2 regions of the Streptomyces sp. NPDC059679 genome follow, and region 2 is predicted to be linked to the other one. Evidence: riboswitches for the same ligand, from Rfam matches in the RefSeq annotation. Region 2 holds a riboswitch; the other holds the start of a gene.
What was found. A riboswitch is a leader RNA that binds a small molecule or an ion and turns the genes downstream of it on or off. The one in region 2 is predicted to bind thiamine pyrophosphate.
Positions count from the first base shown of each region.

Region 1: linked by a shared signal. The riboswitch ahead of thiC (phosphomethylpyrimidine synthase ThiC) and the one ahead of ACFV2X_RS34550 (thiamine ABC transporter substrate binding subunit) in region 2 are both predicted to bind thiamine pyrophosphate.

Region 1 is NZ_JBHWES010000103.1:557-5,175, reverse strand. Features, by position in the region: gene ACFV2X_RS51650 (cupin domain-containing protein) at 1-208, shown strand, start outside; gene ACFV2X_RS51645 (DUF5326 family protein) at 391-609, shown strand; gene ACFV2X_RS51640 (SsgA family sporulation/cell division regulator) at 1,197-1,634, shown strand; gene ACFV2X_RS51635 (YibE/F family protein) at 1,639-2,994, opposite strand; TPP riboswitch at 3,064-3,208, shown strand; gene thiC (phosphomethylpyrimidine synthase ThiC) at 3,202-4,619, shown strand, end outside.
Region 2 is NZ_JBHWES010000043.1:6,967-11,585, reverse strand. Features, by position in the region: gene ACFV2X_RS34560 (phosphatidate cytidylyltransferase) at 1-1,016, shown strand, start outside; gene rlmN (23S rRNA (adenine(2503)-C(2))-methyltransferase RlmN) at 1,098-2,204, shown strand; TPP riboswitch at 2,267-2,371, shown strand; gene ACFV2X_RS34550 (thiamine ABC transporter substrate binding subunit) at 2,366-3,445, shown strand; gene ACFV2X_RS34545 (ABC transporter permease) at 3,544-4,619, shown strand, end outside.

The DNA of each region.
Region 1 (4,619 bases), on a different contig from region 2:
CGCGGGCCAGACCGATCCACAGCAGCCGCACGGCCAGGACGAGGTGTACCTGGTGGTGAGCGGGCGGGCGTCGATCACGGTGGGCATGGAGACCACACAGGTGGCGCGCGGCAGCGTCGTGTACGTACCGGCCGGTGTGGCGCACAAGTTCCACCACATCACGGAGGACCTGCGGGTCATGGTGGTCTTCTCCCCGCCGGAGAGCTGATTCTCCGACTGGGAGCTGATGCGCCCGCCCCGCGTCCCGTAGGGGTTCGGTCAGGGGAGGACGGGGGACGCGGGGCCTGTGTTGGCTTGTCGGCCGTCCTAGCATCGAAGGCGGGGGATGCGGGCCGGCACAGACGCTGTCGGTCCGGACCGACTCGCTCAGCGAAGAAAGCAGGGACCGACGTGGCGACGAAGGGCATATTTCAGGGCTTGCCGTGGTGGGTGACATGGGTCGCAGTTCCGATCCTCGTGCTGGCCGTGTTCGGCGGGCTGATCATGAGCGTGGTCGGCTTCGTCGTCGGTCTGGTCTTCAAGGCCCTGCTGCTGGTGGCGCTCGTCGCCGGTCTGATCTACCTCGTGCGGAAGTTCAGCTCGTCCTCGTCGTCCCGCGGCGACTGGTGACCCCGCGCGGCGGCTGCGCCGCCGCGGGCCTCACGTACGCCACAGACCGCGGCCGCGTCGTCGCGCGCCGCGGGTACACCGCGGGTCTCGGGTACGCCGCGTGGGGGATACGCGCGTTCCAAACCTCAGCTTGACGGCACCGTTCCGGTTAGAGTTCGAGTGCTCGACGTCTCCCGTTCCGGGCGTCTGCCTCGCAACACACCCCGGGGGTGCCTGTTGACGAAAGCAATCATGGCCGCGGCCGGTGAACCGGCTCCGAACTCCCACGTCATAGGCCGGCGCCGCCCCGCCCGGCCCGGCGAGCGGATGCGCCCGCCCGCGCCGATTTTCTTGATCGCAGCCGCGCGAACAGCCGCGGCAACTCTGGCCATTTCCAGTCCCTCACATGAGGCAAACCGACTCCGCCCCGCAGTCGAGTCGCTACGCTCCAGAGTCGGCCGAGATATCAGCACCCTCTCAATCCCTATCAATATCTGAAAATTCACTTCTTATGGCCCGCTGGAGCTAGGCGGACCATGGCGTCAAGAGGCCAGGCCGTTCAAACCTGGCCATTCGCAATCAACTCGGGGCGGCGAACGATGCGTGACATGCGCGACACAGTCCAGGCAGAAGTGACGATGACCTTCCTGGTCTCCCAGGACCTCTCCTTCCGGATCCCGGTCGAGCTGTCCTACGACAGCAGCGACCCGTACGCAGTCGAGATCACCTTCCATCTGCCCGGCGACGCGCCCGTCAGCTGGGCCTTCGCCCGGGAGTTGCTATTGGACGGATTGAGCAAACCCTCGGGCGAGGGCGATGTGCGCATCGCCCCCGCCTCACCGGAGGGGCTTTCGGACGTCTTCATCAGGCTCCAAGTGGGGGCCGAGCGGGCGCTGTTCCGGGCCGGCGCCGCCCCGCTGGTGGCCTTCCTGGACCGTACGGACCGGGTGGTTCCGTTCGGCCAGGAGCAGGCGGCCTGCGATCCGGTCGGCGACCTGGACGCGGAGCTCGACCGGATCCTCGCGGAGGACCGGTACGCCGGCTAGCGCGTCAGCGCCCGCGCGCCCGGCGCCGCCGTCCGCGTCCGCCCCGGCCCCCGTGGCCCCCCTGCTCCGCGCCGCCCTGTGGCGCGCGGTCCGCGGAGACCACGAGCGCGGCGAGCGCGGTGGTCACCGGCACCGAGGCGACGAGGCCGATGCTGCCCACGAGCGTCCGTACGATCTCCTCCGCGACGATCTCGCTCGTCGCCACCGCCCCCACTCCGCTGTCCGCGATCGAGAACAGGAGCAGCAGCGGCAGCGAGGCGCCCGCGTACGCGAGGACCAGGGTGTTCACGACGGACGCGATATGGTCCCGCCCGATGCGCATCGCGGCCGCGTACAGCTTGCGCCAGCCCGCCGTGGGGTCCGCCTCCCTGAGCTCCCACACCGCGGAGGTCTGGGTGACGGTCACGTCGTCCAGCACCCCCAAAGACCCGATGATCACCCCGGCCAGCAGCAGACCGCGGATCTCGATATTCGGATAGAGGCCGTGGACCAGCCCCGTCTGGTCGTCGGTGTTGCCCGTCAGGCTGGCCCAGCCGATGAACAGCGAGCCCAGCAGGCCGATCAGCAGCAGTGAGATGAGCGTGCCGAGCACGGCGACCGATGTACGCGCCGTCAGCCCATGGCACATGTACAGCGCGATGAGCATGATCGCGCTGCCCCCCACGATCGCGACGACCAGCGGGTTGGAGCCGTCGAGGATCGCCGGGAGGATGAACAGCGTCAGCACCCCGAAGCTGACCGCGAGCGCCACCAGCGCGAAGACGCCGCGCAGCCGCCCGACGACCACGACCGCGAGCGCGAACAGCCCGGCGAGCAGCGCCATGGGCAGCGCCCGGTCGACGTCCGAGACGGAGTACTGCAGATTCTTGGGTGCCTTGGGCGCGTACGCCAGCTTCAGCTTCTGACCGGCGTCGTACTTGCGGGACGCGTTCGGCTGGACGATTTCTTCAAAGGTGCGGCCTTTGTCCTTGCCAGAGGTGACCTCGATGGTCGCCTTCTCGCAGATGGTGTCCTTGCCGGATCCGCCGGCCGCGCCCGCCGCGTTCTCCTGGCCGGCGGCATCCTGACCCGGCTCGGTGGGCTGCTGCGGCTGGGCGTTGACGTCGGCGCAGTTGACCTCCTCGACCTTCACCACCCGCCCGGCCACGGTCTGCTGGTCGAAGCCGAGCCCGCTGCGCTCATGGGCCTTGTGGTCGGGCGTACCGCCCGGCCACAGCACGATCAGCCCGGCGACGACGGCCGCCGCGAAGGGGATGAGGACGGCCGCGATGACCTTGCGCAGATGGGCGGAGACAGGCGTGGCCGGGCCGTGGCTGTGCGAATGTCCGGGCGCATGGCTCTCCTGCGATGTCGAGGTCACCGTCAGATCATCGCAAGAGCGAGGGCCCTCTGTTCAGCGCCGCCGGACAACCGTTAGCGTGGGTGACACCTTTGCAATCGCGGGAGCTCGGAGCACCGGGCTGAGAGGGCGCTGATTGTGTCGGCCCGGGGAGGAACTCCCGGGCCCCATGCTGCGCCGACCGCTGAACCTGTTACCGGGTAATGCCGGCGTAGGGAGTGGGTCTCAATGACTCTGCAGGATGCACGCACGCCCGAAATGCGCGAGTTCGGCTGGCATAAGGGATATGTCACAGGCTCGCGACCGGACCTCCAGGTCCCGGTCCGCCGAGTGCACCTCACCAATGGCCAGGACGTCACGCTGTACGACACCTCCGGCCCGTACACCGACCCCCAGATCGAGACAGATGTCCGCCGCGGCCTCGCGCCGCTGCGGCAGAACTGGATCCTCGCCCGCGGCGACACCGAAGAGTACGCGGGCCGCCCCGTCCGCCCAGAGGACGACGGCATCAAGCACACCGCGCCGCGCGGCGGGCTGCGCAACCTCGACGCGGTCTTCCCTGGCCGCCCCCGCCAGCCCCGCCGGGGCCGGGACGGCGCCGCCGTGACCCAGCTCGCGTATGCGCGCCAGGGCGAGATCACCGCGGAGATGGAGTACGTGGCGCTCCGCGAGAATGTCTCCCCCGAGGTGGTCCGCGAGGAGATCGCGGCCGGCCGGGCGGTCCTCCCGGCCAACGTCAACCACCCGGAGATCGAGCCGATGATCATCGGCAAGCGATTCCTGGTGAAGGTCAACGCCAACATCGGCAACTCCGCCGTCACCTCCTCCATCGAGGAGGAGGTCGAGAAGATGACCTGGGCGACCCGCTGGGGCGCCGACACGGTCATGGACCTCTCCACCGGCCGCAATATCCACACCACCCGCGAGTGGGTGCTGCGCAACTCCCCCGTCCCCATCGGCACGGTGCCGCTCTACCAGGCGCTGGAGAAGGTCGACGGCAAGGCTGAGGAGCTGACCTGGGAGATCTACAAGGACACCGTCATCGAACAGGCCGAGCAGGGCGTCGACTACATGACGGTGCACGCGGGCGTACGACTGCCGTACGTCCCGCTGACCGCCCGCCGCAAGACCGGCATCGTCTCGCGCGGCGGCTCCATCATGGCGGCGTGGTGCCTGGCCCACCACAAGGAGTCGTTCCTCTATACCCACTTCGAGGAGCTCTGCGAGATCCTCGCCGCGTACGACGTCACCTACTCGCTGGGCGACGGACTGCGCCCCGGCTCGATCGCCGACGCCAACGACGAGGCGCAGTTCGCGGAGTTGCGCACGCTCGGCGAACTCAACCGGATCGCCAAGCGGCACGACGTCCAGACGATGATCGAGGGCCCGGGCCATGTCCCGATGCACAAGATCAAGGAGAACATCGACCTCCAGCAGGAGATCTGCGAGGAGGCCCCCTTCTACACCCTCGGCCCGCTCACCACCGATATCGCCCCCGCCTACGACCACATCACCTCGGGCATCGGCGCGGCGATGATCGCCTGGTGGGGCACGGCGATGCTCTGCTACGTCACGCCGAAGGAGCACCTGGGCCTGCCCGACCGCGACGACGTCAAGACCGGCGTCATCACGTACAAGATCGCCGC
Region 2 (4,619 bases):
ACCGGGGGGCCGCTCGGCCGAGCGGCCCCCTGTTCCGCGACGACCGGGAGCCGGAGCGCGGGCCGCGCCGGCCCGCGGCACACCGGCCGACGCCCCCGGACCGCCCCGACGCCATGCCCTCCGGCAGCGCCGCTCAGCCCGGCGATGCGGGCGGCGCCGACCGGACGGGGAGCGCAGACGTGACGAGCGATGCGAAGAAGAAGAGCGCGGGCCGCAATCTGCCCGCCGCGATAGGGGTGGGCGTCGGCCTCGGCGCGCTGGTCGTCGCCTCGCTCTTCATCTACAAGCCGGTGTTCATCGGCGTCATAGCGGTCGCGGTGGTCGTCGGCCTGTGGGAGCTGACCTCGCGGCTGGCCGAGCGCAAGGACATCCACGTCCCGCTGGTGCCGCTCGCCGTGGGCGGCGTCGCCATGGTGGTCGCCGGTTATGTGCGCGGTGCGGAGGGCGCGTGGGTGGCCGTCGCGCTGACCGCCCTGGCGGTGCTCGTCTGGCGGATGACCGAGCCGCCCGAGAACTACCTCAGGGATGTCACGGCCGGCGTCTTCGCGGCCTTCTATGTGCCGTTCCTGGCCAGCTTTGTCGCACTCATGACCGCGGCCGACGACGGGCCGCGGCGGGTGCTCGTCTTCATGCTGCTGACCGTGGTCAGCGACACCGGTGCGTACGCGGTCGGCTGGCGCTTCGGCCGCCACAAGCTCGCGCCGCGCATCAGCCCCGGCAAGACCCGCGAGGGGCTGCTGGGCGCGATCGCCTTCGCGATGGTCGCGGGCGCGCTGTCCATGCAGTACCTGATCAAGGACGGCGCATGGTGGCAGGGGCTGCTCCTCGGGCTCGCCGTCGCGGTCAGCGCGACCCTCGGCGACCTCGGCGAGTCCATGATCAAGCGTGACCTGGGCATCAAGGACATGGGCAAGCTGCTGCCCGGCCACGGCGGGATCATGGACCGGCTGGACTCCCTGCTGCCCACCGCGCCCGTGGTCTGGCTGCTGATGGTGGTCTTCGTGGGCGGCGGCTGACCGGCCCCACGCCCCGGCCGTTACGGCCTCGTGCCACGCGTGGTACGAGGCCGTACGCACGTCTGCGACACTGGTTGAACCATGCCCAAGCCCGGAGAACTCACATTCGTCGCGCCGCGCGGAGCCAAGAAGCCCCCGCGGCATCTCGCCGACCTCTCGCCCGCCGAGCGCCGCGAGGCCGTCGCCGCCCTCGGCGAGAAGCCCTTCCGGGCCGGCCAGGTGTCGCGCCACTACTTCGCCCACTACAGCCACGACCCGGCCCAGTGGACCGACATCCCGGCCGCCGCGCGCGAGAAGCTGGCGGCCGGGCTGCTGCCGGACCTGATGAGCGTGGTGCGCCACATCAGCTGCGACGACGACACCACCCGTAAGACCCTGTGGCGGCTGTTCGACGGCACGCTCGTGGAGTCCGTGCTGATGCGCTACCCGGACCGGGTCACCATGTGCATCAGCTCCCAGGCGGGCTGCGGCATGAACTGCCCGTTCTGCGCCACCGGCCAGGCGGGCCTGGACCGCAATCTGTCCACCGCCGAGATCGTCCACCAGATCGTCGACGGGATGCGGGCGCTGCGCGACGGTGAGATCCCCGGTGGTCCGGCGCGGCTGTCCAACATCGTCTTCATGGGCATGGGCGAGCCGCTTGCCAACTACAACCGTGTCGTCGGCGCCATCCGCAGGCTGACCGACCCGGAGCCGGACGGCCTCGGCCTGTCCCAGCGCGGCATCACCGTCTCGACCGTCGGGCTGGTGCCGGCGATGCTGCGGTTCGCCGACGAGGGCTTCAAATGCCGTCTCGCGGTGTCGCTGCACGCGCCCGACGACGAGCTGCGCGACACCCTCGTCCCGGTCAACACCCGCTGGAAGGTCCGCGAGGTTCTGGACGCCGCGTGGGAGTACGCGGAGAAGTCGGGTCGTCGCGTCTCCATCGAGTACGCCCTGATCAGGGACATCAACGACCAGGCATGGCGGGCCGACCTGCTGGGTCGGCTGCTCAAGGGCCGCCGGGTGCACGTCAATCTGATCCCGCTCAACCCGACGCCCGGCTCCAAGTGGACCGCGTCCAGGCCCGAGGACGAGAAGGCGTTCGTGGCCGCCCTGGAGGCGCACGGCGTGCCCGTGACCGTCCGGGACACCCGGGGGCAGGAGATCGACGGGGCGTGCGGGCAGCTGGCGGCGGCGGAGCGTTGAGGGCCGGCTGATACGGTGCCCTGGCACCACCTCGTGCGTACATCCACATCTCGTACAAGTGAACATTCCGACAGGGGAGCGCGAACAGCGCTGAGAGTGCGGCTCGGCCGCAGACCCTCGGACCTGATCCGGGTCATACCGGCGTAGGGAGTCAGCCTCATATGAACAGCCGTCTTCGGCATGCCGTCGCCGCCGCCCTCTTCGGCTCGCTCGGCCTCACCACGCTCGTCGCCTGCGGCGAGGACTCCGGCTCCGCCAAAGGCTCCGGCTCCAAGACCGTGAAGCTGGTCTCGCACGACTCGTTCGCCGCGTCCAAGGCCGTGCTGAAGGAGTTCACCCGGCAGACCGGCTACAAGGTGCAGATCCTGCCGGGCGGCGACGCCGGGGCGGCCGTCAACCAGGCGATACTCTCCAAATCACATCCCCAGGGCGACGTTTTCTTCGGGGTCGACAACACCCTGCTCTCCCGCGCGCTCGACAACGACCTGTTCGCCCCCTATCAGGCCAAGGGCCTGGACAAGGTCCCGGCGGCCCTCCAGCTCGACGCGGCCGAGCACCGTGTCACCCCGGTCGACTTCGGCGACATCTGCGTCAACTACGACCGCAAGTACTTCGCCGACAAGAAGCTGGCCCCGCCGAAGACCCTCGACGACCTGACCAAGCCCGCCTACAAGAACCTTCTGGTCACCGAGAACGCGGCCACCTCCTCGCCCGGCCTCGCGTTTCTGCTGGGCACGGCCGCCCGGTACGGCGACGACGGCTGGCAGGGCTACTGGAAGAAGCTCAGGGCCAACGGCGTCGAGGTCGTCGACGGCTGGGAGCAGGCGTACTACGACCGCTTCTCCGGTTCGGCGGGCGGCGCCAAGGGCGACCGGCCGCTGGTCGTCTCGTACGCCTCCAGCCCGCCCGCCGAGGTCGTCGACGCCAAGCCGCGGCCCGCGCAGGCCCCTACGGGGGTCGCGACGGGAACCTGCTTCCGGCAGGTGGAATTCGCCGGACTGTTGAAGGGTGCTTCGAACACCAAGGGCGGCAAGGCGCTGCTGGACTTTCTGCTGACCAAGCGTTTCCAGGAGGACGTGCCGCTCAACATGTACGTCAACCCGGCCCGCGAGGACGCGAAGCTGCCCGAGCTGTTCACGAAGTACGGCGTGAAGATCGCCGACTCGGCCACCCTGGCCCCCCGGAAGATCGCCAAGAACCGTGACCAGTGGGTCAAGGCATGGTCCTCGCTCGTCCTGTAAAGCGACGTGAGCGCCCCGCCGCCGCGCCGGAGGAGGCGAAGGAGCGCACCGGGCGGCGGCGCGCGCGGCTGCGCGGGGCGGCGCTGCGGCTGGCCCTGATGGCCGTGCCCGCCGCCTTCTTCGCGCTGTTCTTCCTCTATCCGGTGGCCGCCATCGTCACCCGCGGGCTGCGCGTCGACGGCCAGTGGCGGCTGGGCCGCATCGGCGACGTGCTCACCGACCCGGCCGTCCTGGACATCCTGTGGTTCACCGGCTGGCAGGCCGCCGCCTCCACCGCCCTGACGCTGGCGGTCGCGCTGCCCGGCGCGTATGTCTTCGCCCGCTTCACCTTCCCCGGCAAGCGGCTGCTGCGAGCCGTGGTGACCGTCCCCTTCGTCCTGCCGACCGTCGTCGCGGGCTCGGCGTTCCTGGCCCTGCTCGGCCACGGCGGGCTGCTGGACAGCCTGTGGGGGGTGCGGCTCGACACCTCCGTATGGGCGATCCTCCTCGCGCACGTCTTCTTCAACTACGCGGTGGTGGTACGGACCGTCGGCGGGCTGTGGGCGCAGCTCGACCCGCGGCAGGAGGAGGCCGCGCGGGTGCTCGGCGCGAGCCGCCTGGCCGCGTGGCGGCGGGTGACGCTGCCGGCGCTGGCGCCCGCCGTGGCGGCCGCGGCGTTGATGGTCTTCCTGTTCACCTTCACCTCCTTCGGCGTCATCCAGATCCTCGGCGGCCCCCGGTACGCCACCCTGGAGGTCGCGATCTACCGGGAGACCGCCCAGCTGCTCGACCTGCCGACCGCCGCCGTGCTGACGCTGGTCCAGTTCGCGGCCGTGGCCGCGGTCCTGGCCCTGCACGCGTGGACCGTACGGCGCCGCGAGGGCGCCCTGAAGCTGGTCGCCCCCGAACAGACCGCGCGCCGCCCCCAGGGCGCGGCCCAATGGGCGCTGCTGTGGGGTGTGCTCGCCGTCGTGGCGCTGCTGATCCTGCTGCCGCTCGCGGTCCTGGTCGAACGGTCCCTGGACGCCCCCGGCGGCTACGGACTCGACTACTACCGTGCCCTCCAGTCGGTGGCGGACAGCGGCGGGACGTTTTTCGTCGCCCCTATGGACGCCGTTTGGAACTCCCTGCGCTACGCCGCCGTCGCGACCGTCTTCGCGGTCGTCGTGGGCGGCTTGGCGGCGGCCGCCCTGAC